Regions from separate parts of the Streptomyces sp. NPDC048639 genome, predicted to be linked through region 1. Evidence: riboswitches for the same ligand, from Rfam matches in the RefSeq annotation. Region 1 holds a riboswitch; each other region holds the start of a gene.
The links. A riboswitch is a leader RNA that binds a small molecule or an ion and turns the genes downstream of it on or off. The one in region 1 is predicted to bind cobalamin.
Positions count from the first base shown of each region.

Region 2: it holds a riboswitch for cobalamin, as region 1 does, so the genes downstream of both, ACGFNH_RS26190 ((2Fe-2S) ferredoxin domain-containing protein) here and cobN (cobaltochelatase subunit CobN) in region 1, are expected to answer to the same signal.
Region 3: it holds a riboswitch for cobalamin, as region 1 does, so the genes downstream of both, ACGFNH_RS00290 (cobalamin biosynthesis protein) here and cobN (cobaltochelatase subunit CobN) in region 1, are expected to answer to the same signal.

Region 1 is NZ_JBICVP010000013.1:89,788-93,055, forward strand. It holds gene cobN (cobaltochelatase subunit CobN) at 1-1,695, opposite strand, end outside; cobalamin riboswitch at 1,729-1,880, opposite strand; gene cobG (precorrin-3B synthase) at 1,936-3,228, shown strand; gene ACGFNH_RS29670 (precorrin-8X methylmutase) at 3,243-3,268, shown strand, end outside.
Region 2 is NZ_JBICVP010000010.1:56,481-59,748, forward strand. It holds gene ACGFNH_RS26180 (hypothetical protein) at 1-387, opposite strand, end outside; gene ACGFNH_RS26185 (low affinity iron permease family protein) at 1,090-1,458, shown strand; cobalamin riboswitch at 1,675-1,802, shown strand; gene ACGFNH_RS26190 ((2Fe-2S) ferredoxin domain-containing protein) at 2,117-2,503, shown strand; gene ACGFNH_RS26195 (hypothetical protein) at 2,663-2,893, shown strand; gene ACGFNH_RS26200 (lytic polysaccharide monooxygenase) at 2,946-3,268, opposite strand, start outside.
Region 3 is NZ_JBICVP010000001.1:54,531-57,798, forward strand. It holds gene ACGFNH_RS00280 (anion permease) at 1-1,059, shown strand, start outside; gene ACGFNH_RS00285 (hypothetical protein) at 1,113-1,352, shown strand; cobalamin riboswitch at 1,562-1,694, shown strand; gene ACGFNH_RS00290 (cobalamin biosynthesis protein) at 1,837-2,922, shown strand; gene ACGFNH_RS00295 (cobyric acid synthase) at 2,919-3,268, shown strand, end outside.

The DNA of each region.
Region 1 (3,268 bases):
CGTGCCCTCGCCCGGGTCATTGACCAGGAACGGGTAGATGAGCGGGATGTCGCCGAGGGCGGCGTCGGGGGCGCAGGCGGAGGACAGGCCGGCGTTCTTGCCCGGCAGCCACTCCAGATTGCCGTGCTTTCCGAGATGGATCATGGCGTCGGCGCCGAAACCGCCGTCGCCCGCGGCGGCCGCGATCCAGCGGTAGGCCGCCAAGTAGTGGTGGGAGGGCGGCAGATCGGGGTCGTGGTAGATGGCGATGGGGTTCTCGCCGAAGCCGCGGGGCGGCTGGATGAGGATGAGCAGATTCTTGCGGCGCAGCGCGGCGAGGACGATGTCGCCCTCCGGATTGCGGCTGCGGTCGACGAACATCTCGCCGGGCGCGGGCCCCCAGTGCTCCTCGACGGACTCCCGCAGTTCGGCGGGGAGCGTGGCGAACCAGCGCCGGTAGTCCGCGGCCGGGATACGGACCGGGTTCCGGGCGAGCTGTTCCTCGGTGAGCCAGTCCTGGTCGTGGCCGCCGGCCTCGATGAGCGCGCGGATCAGCTCGTCGCCGTCGCCGGACTCCAGGCCGGGGACGGGCTCGTCGCCGAAGTCGAAGCCCTCGGTCCGCAGCCGGCGCAGCAGCGCGACGGCGCTGGCGGGGGTGTCGAGCCCGACCGCGTTGCCGATGCGGGAGTGCTTGGTCGGGTACGCGGAGAGGACCAGGGCCAGTCGCTTGTCGGCGGCGGGGATGTGGCGCAGCCGGGCATGACGGACGGCGATCCCGGCGACACGGGCGGCCCGTTCGGGATCCGCGATGTACGCGGGGAGACCGTCCTGGTCGATCTCCTTGAAGGAGAACGGCACGGTGATGAGCCGGCCGTCGAACTCCGGTACGGCGATCTGGCTGGCGGCGTCGAGCGGTGAGACACCTTCGTCGTTGTCCTCCCAGTCGCCGCGCGAGCCGGTCAGGCACAGCGCCTGCAGGATGGGGACGTCCAGGCCGGTCAGCGCCCCGGCGTCCCAGCTCTCGTCGTCACCGCCCGCCGACGCCTCGGCGGGCCGGGTGCCGCCGGCCGCCAGGACGGTGGTGACGATGGCGTCCGCGCCGCGGAGCGCGTCGATGAGGTCGGGTTCGGGGGCGCGGAGGGAAGCCACGTACAGGGGCAGCGGCCGGCCGCCGGCGTCCTCGATCGCACCGCAGAGGGTGTCGACGAAGGCGGTGTTGCCGCTCATGTGGTGGGCGCGGTAGTAGAGCACCGCGATGCACGGGCCCTCGGCGTCGGCACGCGCGGTGCGCTCCAGCGGGCCCCAGGTCGGCGCGGGTGCGGGCGGCTCGAAGCCGTGCCCGGTGAGCAGCACGGTGTCGGAGAGGAACCGGGCGAGCTGGTCGAGGTTGGCCGGGCCGCCGTGGGCCAGGTACGCGTGGGCCTCCGCGGCGATCCCCACCGGGACGGTGGAGGCCTCCATCAACTGGGCGTCGGGGGCCTGTTCGCCGGTGAGGACGACCACCGGGCGGCCGCTGCCGCGCAGTTGGTCCAGGCCTTCCTGCCAGGCGCGGACGCCGCCGAGGAGACGTACGACCACCAGGTCGACGCCGTCCAGCAGAGCGGGGAGCTCGTCGAGGCCGAGTCGCGAGGGATTGGCGTAGCGGTAGGGCACGGGCCCGTTCGCCGCACGGGCGCTGAGCAGGTCGGTGTCGGACGTCGACAGGAGCAGGATCATGCGGCGTCTGGCCTTCCTCGGGGTGTCCGCGCCCCGGGCGGTGTCTGACGGCGGGAGTTCCTGGCTCATCCGGCTGTCACCGGATTCACAGTGGCGGGACCGCGCCGGATTCTCACCGGGCTTCCTCCCCTGTCGCCGTCGATGGCGATGGCAGGCCGGCCGGCCCGCCGGGATCATAGTAAGGGCGGGCCGGTGGATGCGGGGCATACGGCCGATGTGCCGATGGGTATGCTCGCCGCCATGCCCTCCCCCTCCGCACCGCTCCCACCTGCGCGGAACCGTGACGACGCGTGCCCCGGTGCGCTCCGTCTCCACTCCGCGGACGATGGGGCGCTGGCGCGGGTGCGCATACCCGCGGGGGTGTTGGACGTCGATCAGGCGGGTGTTCTCGCCGACGTCGCCGAGCGGCTCGGTGACGGTGAGCTGCACCTGACCTCGCGCGGCAATGTGCAGATGCGCGGGCTCGGCGACGGCTGCGGGAGCGAACTCGCGGAACTCCTCGACGCCGCGGGACTTCTGCCCTCGCGCCGGCACGAGCGGGTGCGCAACATCGTGGCCTCACCCCTGTCGGGCCTCGACCGTACGGGCCGGCGCGATGTGCAGCCCTGGGCCCGGGGGCTGGACGGCCTGGTGTGCGTGAGCGGGACCGCCGCCGACCTGTCCGGAAGGTTCCTCTTCGCCGTCGACGACGGCCGCGGCGACGTCGCGGGGCTCGGCGCCGATGTGACGATCGTCGCAGAGGCGGAAGGACCGTACGCCGCCGTGCACATGGGAGGCTCACCGGCGGTCCGCGTGCCGGGCGATGACGCGCCGCGTGCCGCCCTCGCCGCGGCCGAGACCTTCGTCACCTCGGTGCGGGAGCGCGGCATCCGCGCCTGGCGGATCCGCGAACTGCCCGACGGCGGCGAGGCGTTGGCCCGCGATCTGCTCCGGTCTCTCGTGACGGAGGGCGTGGCCGCCGCCCCGGCCGGTGCGGTCCTGCCCCACGGCTCCGAAGGGCCCGAGCCCGGCTTGATCGAGGGACCCGACGGCGCCCGAGCGGTGTCGGTCCTGGCCCCGCTCGGCAGACTCACGGTCGCACAGTGGCGGCTGCTGGCGGCCGTCGCCGGCCATGACGGCCGCGGTGAACTGCGCCTCACCCCTTGGCGGGGAGTGGTCGTGCCCGGGCTTCCCCGTGCGTCGGCACCCCGCCGCCTCGATGACCTCCGGGCCGCAGGTCTGGTCACCGACCCCGGGTCGCCCTGGCTCGGGGTCGGTGCGTGCACGGGGCGGCCCGGATGCGCCAAGTCCCTGGCGGACGTACGGGCCGACGCCGAGGCGGCCCTGCTGCCCGCACCCGGCGGACTCCCCGTGTACTGGTCCGGCTGCGAACGCCGCTGCGGCCACCCCCGCGGGGAGTGGGTGGACGTCCTGGCGACCGGCGACGGCTACGACATCTCCTTCGGCGGCCTACGGCAACACCCGGCCGTCACCCACCCTTCCGACCTCGCCTCCGCGGTAGCGGCGGCGCGGACCACACCACCCAGGCAGTGACGAGAGAGAGCACCGTGTTCGACTACGAGAAGGACGGCGC
Region 2 (3,268 bases), on a different contig from region 1:
CCCGACGAACCGCGCGTTCTTGAACCCCTCGTTCAGCGTTTCCAGACTGAAGCCCGGGATCCGTGAGCAGGGATGTTCGTTCAGACCGGGCCACTTATAGGTAAGGGTGTAGAGCGTGTTGCGATAGATCAGGTTCGTGAACCAGATCGGGTACTCCGGTCCTCCCGCGACCATTTGACTGTCGCCGTTCTTTCCCTCCCACGTGAACGGGACCGTGATACCCAGATCCCGGACCACCCACTTTCCCTTCCCGCGGAAATCTCGCGGGAGGCGGGGTGGTTGTGGTGTCTGCGAGCTGACCTGCTTCGCAGTCTCGAACGGCGTCGTGGTCCCGGTCCGCGTTCCGGCGTCGGCCGGTGGGGGAGCTCCCAGGAATGCGGCGATCACTCCCGCGACCGCAGCTGACATGGCCGCCCGACGTGTGACTTTCCAACCCATGGTCTCCCTCGGCTGTCGCGTCGCGCGCCGGCGTGGCGCAGGGGGCAAACACAGCGATGATCGGACACCGTCCCCGGAATGGGAGAATCCGAAACCGGCGGTTGGGCCGTTCTGTTTCCGGGCCGGCCCGGGCGCGGATGGTGTTCCCGGCAGAGCTTTCGCCGCCGAAGAATCCGGGCTCGAACACTGCTGCGGGCGATTCGTCAGGAATGAAGAACTGCGGGCAAAGCGTCATGCAAAAGACCGTGACCCCGGCTCTTCTTCTCCATGGGGTGAGGTGTTGAGGGCTGGGTGTTGACGGCCGGGGTGTTGTGGGCGGGGCGTTCACCGGACTGCGGTGAGGCAGTTCGAGTGGCCGCTGTCGGTGGTGCGCGAGGGGGGCGTGGAGGGGGCCTGTGGCGGTCGGTCGTGGCGGCTGCCGCTGGGAGAACGGCGACTGACGGAGGCCCGAAGTGGTCCGAGGTGGTTTGAGTGGATTCGTCCGCAGTGGGCGGGGAGGGAAGTCGCCCACGAAGTGGGGTCCGACCGGGCGGTTGATCGCGGCCTTATTGAGGGGGTCCGACGGGGCGGGCTCACTGTTCGGCGCCCCGCGGTCGGCACCGGTGCGACCGTGGCCGGTTTGTACCGACGGCGCTGGGACAGGCGCAGGTCATGACGATGCAACATCCCGCCGAGCGGTCCCGGGACGGGCGGGGCCGCTTCGAGCGACTGGCCCAGGCGGCGTCCCACCTCACCGCCTCGCCACTGTTCTACGGTCTCTGCCTCGCCCTGGTCGCGCTGTTCATCGCCGTCCACGCCGCCGGAGCCTCGCTCGCCACGCAGATCCTGGTCGGGGACATCATGACCGCAGTCACCCTCCTCCTGCTGGCCCTCCTGAAGAACTCCGAGATGCGTGCCGAGAGCGCCGTCCAGCGCAAGCTCGACAGCATCGCTGCCGCCCTCCTGGAACAGCGCGAGGGCACGTCCCACAAGGCTCAGGACGACCTCGAGCGGGTCATTCGCATCGAGGAGGAACTCTGAGGCGAACGCCTTCGGCCATGTGCCACCCCCTTGGTGCCGCTCGCCCGCGTGGGCCGCGTCGTACGGCACGCCCCGGCCGGTGTGCGACCGGCGGCGGCCGGGGACTGCCGTATCCGAACGACCCGTTACCCGGATCCTGTACGACCGGAGGTCCGGTGCCCCGTCGAGCGACGCGATGTCCTCTGCGATGATGGCGGGCGAACAGGGCGACGGCGGAACGAGGAAGCCGGTGTGAATCCGGCGCGGTCCCGCCACTGTGATCGGCGAGCGGATCCCGAACAGGCCACGACCCGCGTGCGGGTGGGAAGGCCGGGACGAGCAACGAACCGAGAGCCAGGAGACTCACGCGGTCGCCTCCTCGAAGGAGCTGGGGCGGATCTCCCCAGGAGGAGGTCGGGTCGGAATGCCCACGCAAGAATCCATGGTCGCGGAACCCTCGCCCGTCGCGGAGCCGTCAGCGCTCGCGGAGTCGGCAACGGTCGCCGAGTCGGTAACGGTCGCCGAGTCGGTAACGGTCGCCGAGCCGGTAACGCTCGCGCAGCCATCAACGCTCGCGCAGCCATCAACGCTCGCGCAGCCATCAACGCTCGCGCAGCCATCAACGCTCGCGCAGCCGTCGCGGACCGCGGAGCGGTCGCCGGTCGCAGAGCCGTCTGCGATCCAGGAGCCGTCGTCCGCCGCTCCGGCGCCGTGCCGGATCGTCGTCTGCCGGGACTGCTGCTGCGGCAGCCCCAAGGTCACCGGTGTCGACCACGCGGAGCAAGCCGCCCGCCTTGCCGAGGCGGCGCCCGTACGGGTCTCCGAGTGCCTGGACGTCTGCGAACGGGCCAACGTGATCGTCGTGCAGCCCTCGGCCGCGGCCCGCGCCGCAGGTGCCCGGCCCGTCTGGCTCGGCCTGGTCAACGACGATGCCGCGACCGAGGACATCGTCGCCTGGGTCCGGGCCGGCGGCCCCGGTATCGCGGCGCAGCCCGACATCCTCGAGCTGTACACCTTCCCGCCGCCGCGCCGCACTCCGGCCGTGCCGCCCACCGAAGCCAACTGACCTTCCGCGGGCGGTCCGTGCGCACATGCGGTGCCGCGGACGCCGCCACTCGCGACGACCGGCCGGCCGATATTCCGTTGCCGGTGCGCACGGGCGGTGCGACCGTTGCGGCCGGGTGACGTCGGCCGCGGGGCCGTGTACCGGGAGGGGGAGGGCCGTATGCCGAGGCCATCAGGACTCGCGTACGACGAGCGGGCGGACGGAACCGTCGTGGTGACCCACCGCCGTGCGGTCGCGGCCACCCTGCGCGGCTCGCGCGCCCGGATGTTCCTGGACGAAGTCGCCTCGGGCGACCCGCAGTTGGTCATGGCGCGTTGGACCGGCGCATACAAGCACGGCAACGAACGCATGGCCCGGCAGCATCCCCGCAATCGAGCGGGTCGCCGCTGAGCGCGGCCCCGCCGAGCGGGTCGCCGCCGAGTGGGCCGATTCCGGCACCGGTTCAGCGGGAGCGCCGCCGCTGCCGGGAGTAGGCGCCCGCCGCGCCGGCGGCGGCGAGAGCCGCGGCCGCCGCGACCGCGATCGGCAGGACGGGTACGCCACCGGCGTCGTCCGTGGCGGACGCGGGCCGCGCCGCCGGTTCGCTCCCGGACGGGGCGGGTGGGTCCGACGGTTCCTCCGTCGTGGGCCGCGCGGTGGCGCCGTCCTGCTTCTTCCGCTGCTTCTCCTTCTTCTGCTCCTGCCCGTCCTTGCCCGACGCTCCCGCGCCGCGCCCCGCCTCAGCGCCCGCACCGCTGTCCGCGCCCGCGCCCGAACTGCCGCCGG
Region 3 (3,268 bases), on a different contig from region 1:
GGCATTCGACCCGAAGTCATCTTCGCGGGTCTGGTGGGTGCCATCGTCTGGAATCTGCTGACCTGGCTCGCCGGACTCCCGTCCAGTTCCTCGCACGCTCTGTTCGGCGGCATCATCGGCGCGACCGTGGCCTCGGTCGGCTTCGACGCCGTCCACGGCGACGAGGTCGTCATGAAGGTCCTCATCCCGGCCGTCGCCGCTCCGATCGTGGCCGGTGTCGCCACGCTGCTGGCGACCCGCCTGACCTACCGGGCCGCCCGCAAGGCCGACCCCGACGCCACCGCCAAGGGCTACCGCGCCGGCCAGATCGCCTCGGCCGCGCTCGTCTCCCTGGCCCACGGCACGAACGACGCGCAGAAGACCATGGGTGTGATGACCCTGGCGCTGATCACCGGTGGGGTGATCGCCCCGGACGCCGACCCGCCGATGTGGGTCATCGTCTCGGCCGGACTCGCCATCGCGCTCGGCACGTACCTGGGCGGCTGGCGGATCATCCGCACCATGGGCAAGGGCCTGACGGACATTCAGCCGCCGCAGGGCTTCGCCGCCCAGACCGGCGCCGCGGTCACCATCCTCGCCTCCTCCCACCTCGGCTTCGCCCTCTCCACCACCCAGGTCTGCTCCGGTGCGGTCATGGGTTCCGGCCTCGGCCGCAAGGGCGGCGTGGTGCGCTGGTCCACGGCCGGCCGGATGTTCGTCGCCTGGGGCCTGACGCTCCCGGCCGCGGGCCTGGTCGGCGCGGCGGCGGCGCTGCTCGCCGAGCGCGGCCCCATCGGGATCACCGCCGTGGCCGTCCTGGCGCTGCTCGCCTGCGGGGCGATCTGGGTCGCCTCCCGGCGCCGGCCGGTCGACCACACCAATGTCAACGACGCCGAGATCCCGGAGGAGCCGGTCGGCGTCATCACCGCCGCCATGCGGTCCGTCGCCCCGCCCCCGCTGGGCGGTTCCGGCTCGGGTTCCGGCTCGGGCACGGCGGACCAGTCGGAGAAGTCCGGGACGGGCGAGGGCGGCAAGGTCGCCGAGCCCCGGTCGTCCAGCGGCTCCAAGGTTTCGGTCTGAGCGCCGGCCCGGTCCGGCACGCGAGTCGACAGCAGTAAGAAGGAAGCATCCGCATGGAAATCGACTGGGCAGCACTCGGCCAGGTCTTCGGCGTCAGCCTGCTGGTCACCGTCGGCATCGTGGGCGTGTTCACGCTCGGCATCGTCGGCAGTTCCCGGAGGACGGAGACGCAGCCGGACGGCACGGTCGCGGCGACCGGTTCTCCGAGCCCGCAGGCGCGCATCGGCGCGTACCTCTGCTACGCGCTGTGCGCGGCCGCGGTCGCCTACGGCCTGTATCTGATCGTCGCCTGACGGCACATCCGCCCTGGGAGGCGGTACACCGGTCACCCCTCGCGGCCCGGGAACGGCACAGCCGTTCCCGGGCCGCGCTCGTACGGCGGTCCTTGTGTGCTGCGCTGTGTTCGTACGACCTGCCCCTGCGGCAGTCATCTCGCAGGTCACGAGCAAGTTGACGGCTGTTCGCGGGCCGTGGTGGACTGCCGGGGCCAAACGGCGGCAGGAGAGGAAGCCGGTGCGAATCCGGCGCGGTCCCGCCACTGTCACCGGGGAGCGCTCCCCCACCCCAGAAGTCACGGCCCGCAGCGGCGGGTTGGAAGGCCCGGGGGAAGCGCCGATCCGGGAGCCAGGAGACTCTCACCGCCGGTCACGTCGAGCCAGGGCGCGGACCCTGAGTGAGGACATGTCGCCATGCCCGGCCGCCGTCGTACGCCCAGAGCCCCCGTGCCGCCTTTCCGCCGCGCCCGTTCCCTCCGAGGCATGACGGCGTCCTGATCCGATGCGTGCCGAACACGCCTCCTTCGTGTACGGCGCCGCACTGGGCTTCGCCGCCGACCTGGTCGCGGGCGACCCCCGGCGCGCCCATCCCGTAGCCGCCTTCGGGCGTGCCGCGTCCGCCGCCGAGCGCCGCCTGTGGCACGACCACCGCGGATACGGCGCCCTGTACGCGGTGGTGTGCGCGGGCGGTGCCGCGGCCGCCGCGGCCGGGCTCTCGCATGCCGTGCGCCGCTCCCCCGCCGCGGCCGTCGCCCTGACCGCCGCGGCGACCTGGTCGGTGCTGGGCGGCACTTCGCTCCGCCGTGAAGCGAGGGCCGTCGGCGGCGCCCTGGCGGCGGGCGACGTGGACCTGGCGCGCGAGCGCCTGCCGCATCTGTGCGGCCGTGACCCGCAGGGCCTGGACGAGCGGCAGATCGCGCGGGCCGTCGTGGAGTCGGTCGCCGAGAACACCTCGGACGCGGTCGTGGGCGCCCTGGTGTGGGGTGCCGCGGTGGGCGTGCCCGGCCTCGTGGGCTTCCGTGCGGTCAACACCCTTGATGCGATGGTCGGTCACAGGTCGCCCCGCCATGTCCGGTTCGGCTGGGCGGCGGCCCGCCTCGACGACGTCGTGGGCTTCCCCGGCTCGCGGCTCACCGCGGCGCTCGCGGTCCTGGCGGGGCCGGACCCGCGCGGCGCCTGGCGCGTGCTGCGCCGGGACGCCCGCAGTCACCCGAGCCCCAACGCGGGCCCGGTGGAAGCGGCGTTCGCCGGAGCCCTGGGCGTACGGCTCGGCGGAACCCTGGCGTACGGCGGGCGCGTGGAGCACCGGCCCGTGCTGGGCGAGGGCAACCGCCCCGTGGAGGTGGCGGACATCGAGCGGGCCGTACGGCTCTCCCGGCGCGTGAACGCCCTCGCGCTCGTGGCGTGCGCGGGCGCGCGCCTGGTGTGGGGAGCGCTGTGCGCGCGGCAGGACCGGTCGGGGCGTACGGCGGGTCCTGCACGTACGACGTTGCAGCGCGGCCGGCGGACGGGCCGGCCCGGGCTGACGGCAGGCGCCGGACGGCTGGGCGCAGGGATCCGGGGAAACACCGGGAAGGGGTCGGCATGACGCGGGCACGGGGCGGGGGCCTGCTGGTCGCCGGGACGACATCGGACGCGGGCAAGAGCGTCGTCACGGCGGGCATCTGCCGGTGGCTGGCACGCAAGGGGGTCTCCGTCGCCCCCTTCAAGGCGCAGAACATGTCGCTGAACTCCTTTGTGACACGCCAGGGGGCGGAGATCGGGCGCGCCCAGGCGATGCAGGCCGCGGCCGCCCGCGTCGAGCCGACGGCCCTCATGAACCCCGTCCTGCTCAAGCCCGGCAGCGACCGCAGCAGCCAAGTCGTCCTGCTCGGCAGGCCGGTGGGCGAGATGAGCGCCAGCCGCTACCACGGGGGGCGCCAGGAGGAACTGCT